Regions from separate parts of the Methylobacterium sp. 142-1Y genome, predicted to be linked through region 1. Evidence: predicted binding sites of a transcription regulator. Region 1 holds the regulator's gene; the other holds the start of a gene.
The links. Region 1 encodes PhoB, which activates phosphate uptake and scavenging genes when phosphate is short. Its sites were predicted from a motif close to TGTCATNNANCTGTCAT; they were not measured.

Region 2: a site for PhoB is predicted at 1,780-1,796, ahead of ugpB (sn-glycerol-3-phosphate ABC transporter substrate-binding protein UgpB). Genes of this name have one in related genera too.

Annotation. Positions count from the first base shown of each region.
Region 1 is NZ_CM173224.1:182,907-188,372, reverse strand. It holds gene AC3AOF_RS00840 (propionyl-CoA synthetase) at 1-205, opposite strand, end outside; gene AC3AOF_RS00835 (acyl-CoA synthetase) at 363-1,994, shown strand; gene phoB (phosphate regulon transcriptional regulator PhoB) at 2,574-3,275, opposite strand; gene phoU (phosphate signaling complex protein PhoU) at 3,343-4,062, opposite strand; gene pstB (phosphate ABC transporter ATP-binding protein PstB) at 4,145-4,957, opposite strand; gene pstA (phosphate ABC transporter permease PstA) at 4,985-5,466, opposite strand, start outside.
Region 2 is NZ_CM173224.1:3,561,101-3,566,566, reverse strand. It holds gene ugpA (sn-glycerol-3-phosphate ABC transporter permease UgpA) at 1-411, opposite strand, end outside; gene ugpB (sn-glycerol-3-phosphate ABC transporter substrate-binding protein UgpB) at 416-1,735, opposite strand; gene AC3AOF_RS16255 (thiamine pyrophosphate-binding protein) at 2,089-3,765, opposite strand; gene AC3AOF_RS16250 (CaiB/BaiF CoA transferase family protein) at 4,012-5,184, opposite strand; gene AC3AOF_RS16245 (ABC transporter ATP-binding protein) at 5,312-5,466, opposite strand, start outside.

The DNA.
Region 1 (5,466 bases):
CGGCCGCGACGTGGCGGTCGACGGCGTTGTGGCAGGCATTGACCTCGGCACCGACGAACCAGCGGCCGTAGGCGCCCTCCTCGGGGGCGAAGACGCGGGTGGCGGGTCTCGCCCAGTCGATCGCCTCGGCGGCCTGTGACCAGAAGGCCTCCGGGTCGCGCTGCCAGGCGGCGTAGGTCTCCGGGTAGCGGCTCGGGCTCGCCATGGCGTCTCCTCCGGTGCCGTCCATCTGCGGGGCGGCCTGCCTGTTCAGATAGAATAGGCCCCGGTCCGGCCGGAAGTCGAACTTTCGTAAGGATGCCGGGCGGATTGATCGCTCCGCCCCGGCGGGTACTCTGGCGCGACAGGGAGCAGGACGACCCATGACCGGCGCGACGATCTACGACCACGGCCTCGACCGGAACCCGGCCAACCACCAGCCGCTCACGCCTCTCACCTTCCTGGAGAGGGCGGCCACGGTGTTTCCCGACCATACGGCCGTGATCCACGGAAATTTGCGGCGCAGCTACCGCGACCTCTACGCCCGTTCCCGGCGCCTCGCCTCGGCGTTGAAGGCCCGCGGCATCGGGCGGGGCGACACGGTGGCGGTGATGCTCGCCAACACCCCGGCGATGATCGAGTGCCATTACGGGGTGCCGATGGCCGGCGCGGTGCTCAACACCCTCAACACCCGGCTCGACGCCGCGATCATCGCCTTCTGCCTCGACCACGGCGAGGCCAAGGTGGTGATCACCGACCGGGAATTCGCCCGCATCATGGGCCCGGCTCTGACCCAGGCCGGGGTGAAGCCGCTCGTCATCGACTACGACGATCCCGAATACGACGGTCCGGGCGAGCGCCTCGGCACGATCGAGTACGAGGACTTTCTGGGTCAAGGCGATCCCGGTTACGCCTGGGCGATGCCGGGCGACGAGTGGGACGCGATCAGCCTAAACTACACCTCGGGCACCACCGGCGACCCGAAGGGCGTGGTCTACCACCATCGCGGCGCGTCGCTGCTCGCGGTCGGCAACGTGGTGGCGGGCAATCTCGGCCGGCACCCGGTCTATCTGTGGACCCTGCCGATGTTCCACTGCAACGGCTGGTGCTTTCCCTGGACCCTGTCGGTGGTGGCCGGCACCCATGTCTGCCTGCGGCAGGTGCGGGCGAAAGCCATGTACGACGCCATCGCGGATCACGGCGTGACGCATCTGTGCGGCGCGCCGATCGTGATGTCGCTCCTCATCAACGCCGCCGCGGCCGAGCGGCGGGAGCTACCCAACCGCGTCTCCTTCCTCACCGCGGCGGCGCCCCCGCCGGAAGCGGTGCTCGCCGGCATGGCCGAGGCGGGATTCGACGTCACCCACGTCTACGGGCTGACCGAGACCTACGGCCCGGCGGTGGTGAACGAGTGGCACGCCGACTGGAACGCCTTGGGCAAGGACGAGCAGGCCGCCCGCAAGGCGCGCCAGGGCGTGCGCTACCCGCCGCTCGAGGCGCTGGACGTGCTCGATCCCGAGACGATGCAGCCGGTCCCCGCCGACGGCGAGACGCTGGGCGAGGTGATGTTCCGCGGCAACGTGGTGATGCGCGGCTACCTCAAGAACCCGACAGCCACCGAGGCCGCCTTCGCGGGCGGCTGGTTCCATTCGGGCGATCTCGGGGTGAAGCACCCGGACGGCTACATCCAGCTCAAGGATCGCTCGAAGGACATCATCATCTCAGGGGGCGAGAACATCTCGTCGATCGAGGTCGAGGAGGCCCTGTTCAAGCACCCGGCGGTGGCCGCCGCCGCCGTGGTCGCCAAGCCCGACGAGAAATGGGGCGAGACGCCGTGCGCCTTCGTCGAACTGAAAGGCTCCGAGATGGTCTCGGCCGAGGAGCTGATCGGCTGGTGCCGCCAGTCGCTCGCCGGCTTCAAGGTGCCCAGGCACGTTGTCTTCACGGAACTGCCGAAGACCTCGACCGGCAAGGTGCAGAAGTTCGTGCTGCGGGAGATGGCGAAGGCATTGTGAGACGGGTTCGACCTGAACTGTTCCGGCCGCAATAAAGGGCGGGATCCCCCTCTTCGCCGTGGATGCAGGGCTGTCCGGGGAAAGAAAGTATCGCTGGTCTTGAACCCTCCCCCCTCTGCGGGGGAGGGTGCCCGGCGGCGCCGGGCGGGAGAGGGGAACCACGCTTCCGGATGAGGCGGAACCGTTCTGACTGGCGCCCTCTGAATCAGCGTCGCGCTGCCCCTCTCCCGGCCTGCTCCGCAGGCCACCCTCCCCCGCAGAGGCTAGCGTGTTCACACTTCTCGGTTCGAGAGCTTCTCCGGTGAAGGTCGCGCGCCTCTCCTCCCCCCGGCGATCCCGGGCTTGCCCGGAATCGCTGCAAGTTGTGGGGAGGAGTTGGAGGTGGGGGTGGTGCCGCGTAGAGCGCGAGGCTACTCCGGCACCACCCCCACCCCTAACCCCTCCCCACAAGGGGAGGGGAAAGCGCGCATATTTACAGAGGGTTAGCTCACGAAGGAGAAGTGTGAATCCGCTAGCCCGCAGAGGGGGGAGGGGGAACTTGCGCTCTTCTTGCCGCGAACAGTTCACACGAAGACCGTATCACGCCTCCGGCGCGAACATCTCGTCGAACGAATAGCCCGAGCCCCGCACGGTGCGGATCGGGTCGCTGTCGCGGCCGCGGTTGATCGCCTTGCGCAGGCGGCCGATATGCACGTCGACGGTGCGCTCGTCGATATAGACGTCGTGCCCCCAGACGCCGTCGAGCAGTTGCTCGCGCGAGAAGACGCGTCCGGGGCTCTGCATCAGGAATTCGAGCAGCTTGAACTCGGTCGGGCCGAGATGCAGCTCGCGACCGTCGCGGCGGACGCGGTGGCTGACCCGGTCGAGCTCGATGTCGCCGGCGATCAGGAGGTCGGCGACGTGGGCGGGCTTGGCCCGCCGCAGGAGCGCCCGCACCCGCGCCAGCAGTTCCGGCACCGAGAACGGCTTGACGATGTAGTCGTCGGCACCGGTGGCGAGGCCCCGCACCCGGTCGCCCTCCTCGCCGCGGGCCGTCAGCATGATCACCGGCAGCCGCTCGGTCTCGCGGCGGGCGCGGATGCGCCGGCACAGTTCGATGCCGGACAGGCCCGGCATCATCCAGTCGAGGAGGACGAGGTCCGGCACCTGCTCGCGCAGGCGGATATCCGCCTCGTCGCCCCGGGCGACGGCGTCGACCTCGAAGCCCTCGGCCTCGAGGTTGTAGCGCAGGAGGAGGGTGAGGGCTTCCTCGTCCTCGACGATCAGGATGCGGGTACTCATCGGGGGCACTCAGGCGGGGGCGGGGGTAAAGGCCCGCCGGGCCGCAAGGCCCGGACGGGCGTCGCCCTCAAGCCTCGGGCGGGGTGTCGAGGGTGGCGAAGCTCGAACGGTCGTTCTTCGGACGCTCGGTCGGCAGGGTCTCGCCGGTGGCGAGGTAGTGGATGGTCTCGGCGATGTTGGTGGTGTGGTCGCCGATGCGCTCGACGTTCTTGGCGCAGAACAGCAGGTGCGTGCAGAACGTGATGTTGCGCGGATCCTCCATCATGTAGGTCAGGAGTTCGCGGAACAGCGAGGTGTAGAGCGCGTCGATGCCGCCGTCCCGGGCCCAGACGTCGAGGGCCGCGACGGTGTCCTGGGTGGCGTAGGCGTCGAGCACGTCCTTGAGCTGCTCCTGGACCAGCTCGTTCATGTGCTCCACGCCGACGACGATCTTCTGCAGCTGGACCTGGTCGGCGATGGCGACGACGCGCTTGGCGACGTTCTTGGCCAGATCCCCGATGCGTTCGAGGTCGCCCGAGACGCGGATCGCCGAGATGGTCTCGCGCAGGTCGACCGCCAGCGGCTGGCGGCGGGCGATGAGGAGGATGGCCTTCTCCTCGATCTCGCGCTGCAGCCCGTCGAGACGCTGGTCGGTGGCGATCACCGCCTGGGCGAGGGCGGCGTCGCGGCGCAGGAGCGCCTGGCCGGAATCGGCCACCATCTTTTCGGCGATGCCGCCCATCTCGGCGATGCTGCGCCGCAGGTTCTGCAACTCCTGATCGTAGGAGGTGACGATGTGGCTCGACATGGGATCTGGCTCCTCGCGCGGAGGTGGAGCGTAGGCTTGTGCCGGCCCGGCAGACCGGGCCGGCGGATGATCGCGTCAGGCCTCAGCCGAACCGGCCGGTGATGTAGTCCTGGGTCTGGCGCTTCGACGGGTTCATGAACAGCCGGTTGGTCGGCCCGAACTCGATCAGCTCGCCGAGATACATGAAGGCGGTGAACTGCGAGATGCGCGCCGCCTGCTGCATGTTGTGGGTGACGATGGCGATGGTGAACTCGCCCCGCAGCTGCTCGATCAGTTCCTCGATGCGGCCGGTCGAGATCGGGTCGAGGGCCGAGGTCGGCTCGTCGAACAGGATCACCTCCGGGCGCTGCGCCACCGTGCGGGCGATGCAGAGGCGCTGCTGCTGGCCGCCGGACAGGCCCATGCCGGACTGCTTGAGCTTGTCCTTGACCTCGTCCCAGAGGGCGCCCTTGCGCAGGGCCTCCTCGACGCGGTTGTCGAGATCGGCCTTGCCGAGGCGCTCGTAGAGCCGGATGCCGAACGCGATGTTGTCGTAGATCGACATCGGGAACGGGGTCGGCTTCTGGAACACCATGCCGACCCGGGCGCGCAGCTCGTTGAGGTCGATCGAGGAATCCAGGATGTTGCGGCCGTCGAGCAGGATCTCGCCTTCCGCGCGCTGCTCCGGATACAGGCTGTAGATCCGGTTGAAGGTGCGCAGCAACGTCGACTTGCCGCAGCCGGACGGCCCGATCAGGGCGGTGACCTGGCGGTCGAGGAAGTTGAGGTTGATGTTCTTCAGGCCCTTGAAGTCGCCGTAGTAGAAGTTGAGGTCCTTGACGGCGAGGCGGATCGCGGCGGACTCGTCGGCCGTGCTCTGGCCCACGACCGGCACGGCGGTGGCGGTGGCGCTCATCGGGGTGTCTCCGGGCAAGGTATCGGATCAGCGGCCCTTGGGACCGCTCAGGACGAGGCGGGCCACGATCGACAGGCCCAGGATGGTGACGGTGATGAGGAGCGCGCCGGCCCAGGCCAGCTGGCGCCAGTTCTCGTAGGGCGAGAGCGCGAACTGGTAGATCATCACCGGCAGGTTCGCGACGCCGCCCATCAGGTTGGGGCTGAACCAGGAATTGTTGTTGAGCGCGGTGAAGAGCAGGGGCGCGGTCTCGCCGGCGATGCGGGCCAGCGCCAGGAGCACGCCGGTCACGATGCCCGACTGGGCCGCCCGCCAGGTGACGGAGCGGATCACGATCGAGTACGGGGCGCCGAGGGCGACGCCGGCCTCGCGCAGGGGGCCGGGCACCAGGCGCAGCATGTCCTCGGTGGTGCGCACGATCACCGGGGTGGCGATGATGGCGAGCGCCACGGCACCGGCCCAGCCCGAATAGCCGCCCATCGGCCGCACCATCAGGGTGTAGACGAAGA
Region 2 (5,466 bases), 3.2 Mb from region 1:
GATCAGCCCGAGGCCGGGCTGGAACAGGAAGCCGAACAGCACGCCGGCCACGGCGGGAGCGACCGCGTAGGGCCAGATCAGCAGGGTCCGGTAGATGCCGGAGCCCCGGATCTCCCGGTCGGCCATCGCGGCGAGGAGCAGCGCGAAGCCGAGCGACAACCCCGCCACCGCCGCGGCGAAGACCAGCGTGGTGACGAGGGCCTGGTAATAGGCCGGGTCCGTGAACAGGGCCCGGTAATTCTCGAACCAGACGAACTCCGTCGAGAGCCCGAACGCATCCTGCATCTGGAACGACTGCCAGACCGCCTGGACTGCCGGCCAGTAGAAGAACAGGCCGACGATCAGGAGCTGCGGCGCGATCAGCGCCGCCGGCAGCAGCCGGCCTCCGAAGGTGATGCGTTCGGGGCTCATGAGGTTACCGCCCGGCCTGCTTCTCGAACTGGCGCAGCATCGCGTTGCCGCGGGCCGCCGCCTCGTCGAGGGCCTGCTTCGGCGTCTTCTTGCCGGCCAGCGTGCCCTCGATCTCCTCGGCCCATAGGTCGCGCATCTGCGGCAGGTTGCCGAGACGCAGGCCCCGGGAATTCTCGGTCGGCGGCTTGTTGGTCAGTTCCTTGATCGGCGTCTCGAGGGCCGGGTTCTTGTCGTAGAAGCCGTCCGCCTTGGACTTCTCGTAGGCGGCCTTGGTGATCGGCATGTAGCCGGTGGTCTGATGGAGCTTCGCCTGCCGGTCGGTGTCGGACAGGAAGGTGAAGAACTTCGCCACGCCCTTGTACTCGTCGGGCTTCTTGCCGCCCATCACCCACAGCGAGGCGCCGCCGATGATGCTGTTCTGCGGCGCGCCCGGCACGTCGGGATAATAGGGCATCGGCGCCGAGGCCCAGGCGAACTTCGCCGCGCCCTTGACGTTGCCGTAGGAGCCGGACGAGCCGAACATGATCGGGCACTCGCCGGCGGTGAAGCGGCCGAAGCCGCTGTCGTAGCGGCCGGAATAGTCGAAGGACTTGTCCTTCTGCGCCTCGGCGAGGTTGGCGAGGTGCTTGACCTGGAGCGGCCCGTTGATCTCGAGGGTGGTGTCGAGGCCGTCCATGCCGTTGGCCTTGGTGGCGACCGGCAGGTTGTGCCAGGCCGAGAGCTGCTCGATGTTGAGCCAGGTGACCCAGGTGGTCGAGAAGCCGCAATTCGGGAAGCCGTTCTGTGTCAGCTTCTTGGCCGCGGCGAACAGATCCGGCCAGGTCTTCGGCGGCTCGGAGAGGCCGATCGACTTCAGCGCGTCGGTATTGACCCACATCACCATCGACGACGAGTTGAACGGGAACGAGAGCATCTCGCCCTTGGTCGTCGAGTAGTAGCCGGTGATCGCCGGCAGATAGGCGTTCGGGTCGAACGGCTCGCCGGCATCCTTCATCAGCTGGTAGACCGGCTTGATCGCGCCCTTGGCCGACATCATCGTGGCAGTGCCGACCTCGAACACCTGCATGATGTGCGGCGCGGTGCCGGCGCGGAAGGCCGCGATGCCGGCATTCAGCGTCTCGCCGTAATTGCCCTTGTAGGTCGGCACCACCTTGTAGTCGCTCTGGCTCGCGTTGAACTCGTCGGCGAGGCGGTTGACGGCGTCGTTGTTGGCGCCGGTCATCGCGTGCCACCATTGCAGCTCGGTCACGGCGAGCGCCGGGGTGGCGGCGAGCGCCAGGCCTAAGCCCGCGAGCGCGATGCGGATGGTCGTGGTGGGGGCCATCGGGGTGTCGTCTCCTCGTGTGCGGCCCCTCATGCGGGGCCCGCGTGACACTCCGACGACAGGGCGCCGGGGGGTGACGCGGCCCGCACCGTCTCCAGCGGCGGGCAGCTTGTTAGTAGCTGGCTAAGCACAGCCGCGACCGGGGGACAAGGGAGGGTCGTGAAGAGTGTGGCCCCGTCGGCGCAGTTCTCCGGATCATCCTACTCACGACCTCATCCTGAGGTGCGACCGCAGAGAGCCTCGAAGGAGGGCTCCAGAGACCACCGAGACTTCTGGAGCCCTCCTTCGAGGCTCCCTGCGGTCGCACCTCAGGATGAGGTTGCAGGTGGGATGAAAGCTTCGAACTCGAAGTTTCAGGCCCGCTTCCGGTCCCGCAGGGCCTGGATCGTCGTGGTCGGGGTGATCGCCTCGGGATCGATCGGGCAGTGCAGGATCGCCGGCAGGCCGGAATCCCGCGCCCGCGCCAGGGCCGCCGGGAAGTCCTCGGTGCGCTCGACCCGCTCGCCGTAGCCGCCGAAGGCCGTGGCATAGGCGGCGAAATCGGGATTCTTCAGCGCGGTGCCGGAGACGCGGCCGGGATATTCCCGCTCCTGATGCATCCGGATCGTGCCGTACATGCCGTTATCGACCAGGATCACGATGATCGGCAGCCCGTACTGGACGGCGGTGGCGAATTCCTGCCCGTTCATCAGGAAGTCGCCGTCGCCCGACACCACCACGACCGTGCGCTCGGGCAGCAGGCGCTTGGCGCCGACGGCGGCGGGGACGCCGTAGCCCATCGAGCCCGAGGTCGGGGCGAGCTGGCCGTCATGGGCCCGGAACGGCCAGAACCGGTGGACCCAGGTGGCGAAGTTGCCCGCGCCGTTGCACAGGATCGCGTCGGCCGGCAGCGTCTCGCGCAAGTGGGCCATCACGCCACCCATCTGGAGCGTGCCCGGGGTGGTGATCCGGGTCGGATCGCTCCAGGCGAGGTAATCGGCGTGTAAGGCCTCGGTGCCGGCGGCCCAGGGCAAGGTCCGGGGCGGCTGCACCGTCTCGATCGCCGCCGCGAAGGCGGTCGGGCTCGCGTTGATGGCGAGCGCCGGGCTGTAGACGCGGCCCAGCTCCTCCGGATCGGGATGGATGTGGACGAGGCGCTGGCGCGGGCCGGGTATATCCAGCAAAGTGTAGCCCTGGGACGGGATCTCCGACAGCCGCCCGCCGACGACGAGAAGCAGATCCGACTCCTTGATCCGGGCCAGCAGCTTCGGGTTGACGCCGAGGCCGAGATCGCCGGCATAGCAGCGGTGATCGGCCGGGAAATGGCCCTGGCGCCGGAACGAGCAGGCGACGGGGAGCGAGAACAGGTCGGCGAAGCGCGTGAAGCGCCGCACGGCCTCCGCCGACCAGCGGCTGCCGCCGAGGATCGCGAAGGGTTTTTCCGCCTGCGCCAGGAGGTTCTGCAAAGCGACCATCTGGGACAGGGCCGGATGGGTCTCGACCGGCCGGAAGGCGGGAGCATCCGCGACCGTCGCGGTCTCGACCAGCATGTCCTCGGGCAGCGCGATCACCACCGGTCCGGGCCGGCCGGCGGTGGCGACGTGGAAGGCGCGGGCGATCAGTTCCGGCAGCCGGTCGGCGCTGTCGATCTCGGTCACCCACTTGGCGATGGTGCCGAACACCGCCCGGTAATCGAGTTCCTGGAACGCCTCGCGCTCCCGCGCCGCCCGCTCGATCTGGCCGACGAACAGGATCATCGGGGTCGAATCCTGCTTGGCGATGTGCAGGCCGGGCGAGGCGTTGGTGGCGCCGGGCCCGCGGGTGACGAAGCAGATCCCGGGCTTGCCCGTCAGCTTGCCGTGCGCCTCCGCCATCATGGCGGCGCCGCCCTCCTGCCGGCAGACGGTGAGGCGGATCTGCGCGTCGTGCAGCGCGTCGAGCACCGCGAGATAGCTCTCGCCGGGGACGCAGAAGATGTCGCCGACGCCGTGGCGGGCGAGCTGGTCCACCAGGATCTGCCCGCCGGTGCGGGGGCGGGGGGCGTCGGTCATGGGTGTGTCCTCCGGTGGTCTCTCAAGGCCCGGCTCAGTGTTGGTGGCGGCCCGTCCTGCTCGCAACCTCATCCTGAGGTGCGAGTGAAACGAGCCTCGAAGGAGGGCTCCAGATGACCCTGACATCTCTGGAGCCCTCCTTCGAGGTCAGCCGATCTCTGATCGGCTGACACCTCAGGATGAGGTCAAGGGTGGGAGAGAGAGCAGCATCACGCGTGCGGCCCGTTTTTTGGAATCGGGACGGGTTCACCCGCCCCAGGCCGGATCCGCCAGCACGCTCTGCGTATGGTCCCCCACCTGCGGCGAGGCGGTCTGGGCCGCCATCGGCACGCCGTCGATGACGATCGGCGAGCGCACGCTCGGGATCGTGCCGCCCTTCGCCCGGGGATCGGGCAGGTCGAGGCGCATCCCGCGATGGACCACCTGCGGGTCGGAGAAGACCTCGGCGAGGTCGTTGATCGGGCCCACCGGGACGTTGACGGCGCCGAGCCGGGCCAGCAGATCGGCCTTGGTGTGGCGGCCGGTCTCGGCTGCGATGAGCGGGATCAGCACGTCGCGGCGGGTGACGCGGCCCGGATTGGTGGAATAGTCCGGATCGAGGTGCCAGGTCGTGCCGAGGACACCACAGAACTTCTGGAACTGCCCGTCATTGCCGCAGGCGACGATGATGTGGCCGTCCGACGTCGGGAAGACCTGATAGGGGACGATGCTGGTATGCTCGTTGCCCATCCGGGGCGGCAGCATGCCCGACACGAGGTAGACCAGCGCCTGGTTACCGAGCACCGAGACCTGGGTGTCGAGGAGTGCCATGTCGATGTGGCAGCCCTTGCCGGTGGCGTGCCGGCCCTGGAGCGCGGCGAGGATCGCCACCGTGCCGTAGACCCCGGTGAACACGTCCGCGAAGGCGACCGCGGTCTTGACCGGCTCGCCCTCGGGCTCGCCGGTGAGCGACATGATCCCGCCCAGCCCCTGGACCATGAAGTCGTAGCCGGCCCGCGGCGCGTAGGGCCCGTTCTGGCCGAAGCCGGTGACCGAGCAGGTGATCAGCCGCGGGTTGAGGGCGCTCAGAGCCTCGTGGTCGAGGCCGTACTTCTTCAGGCCGCCGACCTTGAAGTTCTCGATCACCACGTCGGCATGGGCGGCGAGCTTGCGCACCACGGCCTGGCCGTCTTCGGTCTCGAAATCGGCCGCGACCGAGCGCTTGCCGCGGTTCGTCGAGTGGAAGTACGAGGCCGAGAGCGTTTCGCCGTCCGCGCCCTCGACGAAGGGCGGGCCCCAGGTCCGGGTGTCGTCGCCGACGACCGGCCGCTCGACCTTGACCACGTCGGCGCCGAGATCCGCCAGGAGCTGGCCGATCCAGGGACCGGCCAGGATGCGGGCGAGTTCGAGCACCTTGATGCCGGCGAGGGGTTTGTGCACGAAGACCGAGCCTCCCAGTCACGCGTCTCCCGTTTGCGGGATGACGCCTCAGATCCCGCTTCTGCGGGATCGCGTTCCGCCTGCATACGCCGAGGCTTAGGCAGCGGGAAAGGCCGCCGGCCTCCGGTCAGCCCTGCGTCAATCGCCGCCCGGAGGCGGGGTCGAACAGGTGGAGCGCGCTTCCGTCGATCGCGAGGCGCACCGTGTCGCCCTCCTGCGTGGCGGAGCCGGCGGGCACCTGCACCGCCACGTCGGTGCCGGCGAGCGGCCCGTGCAGCAGGC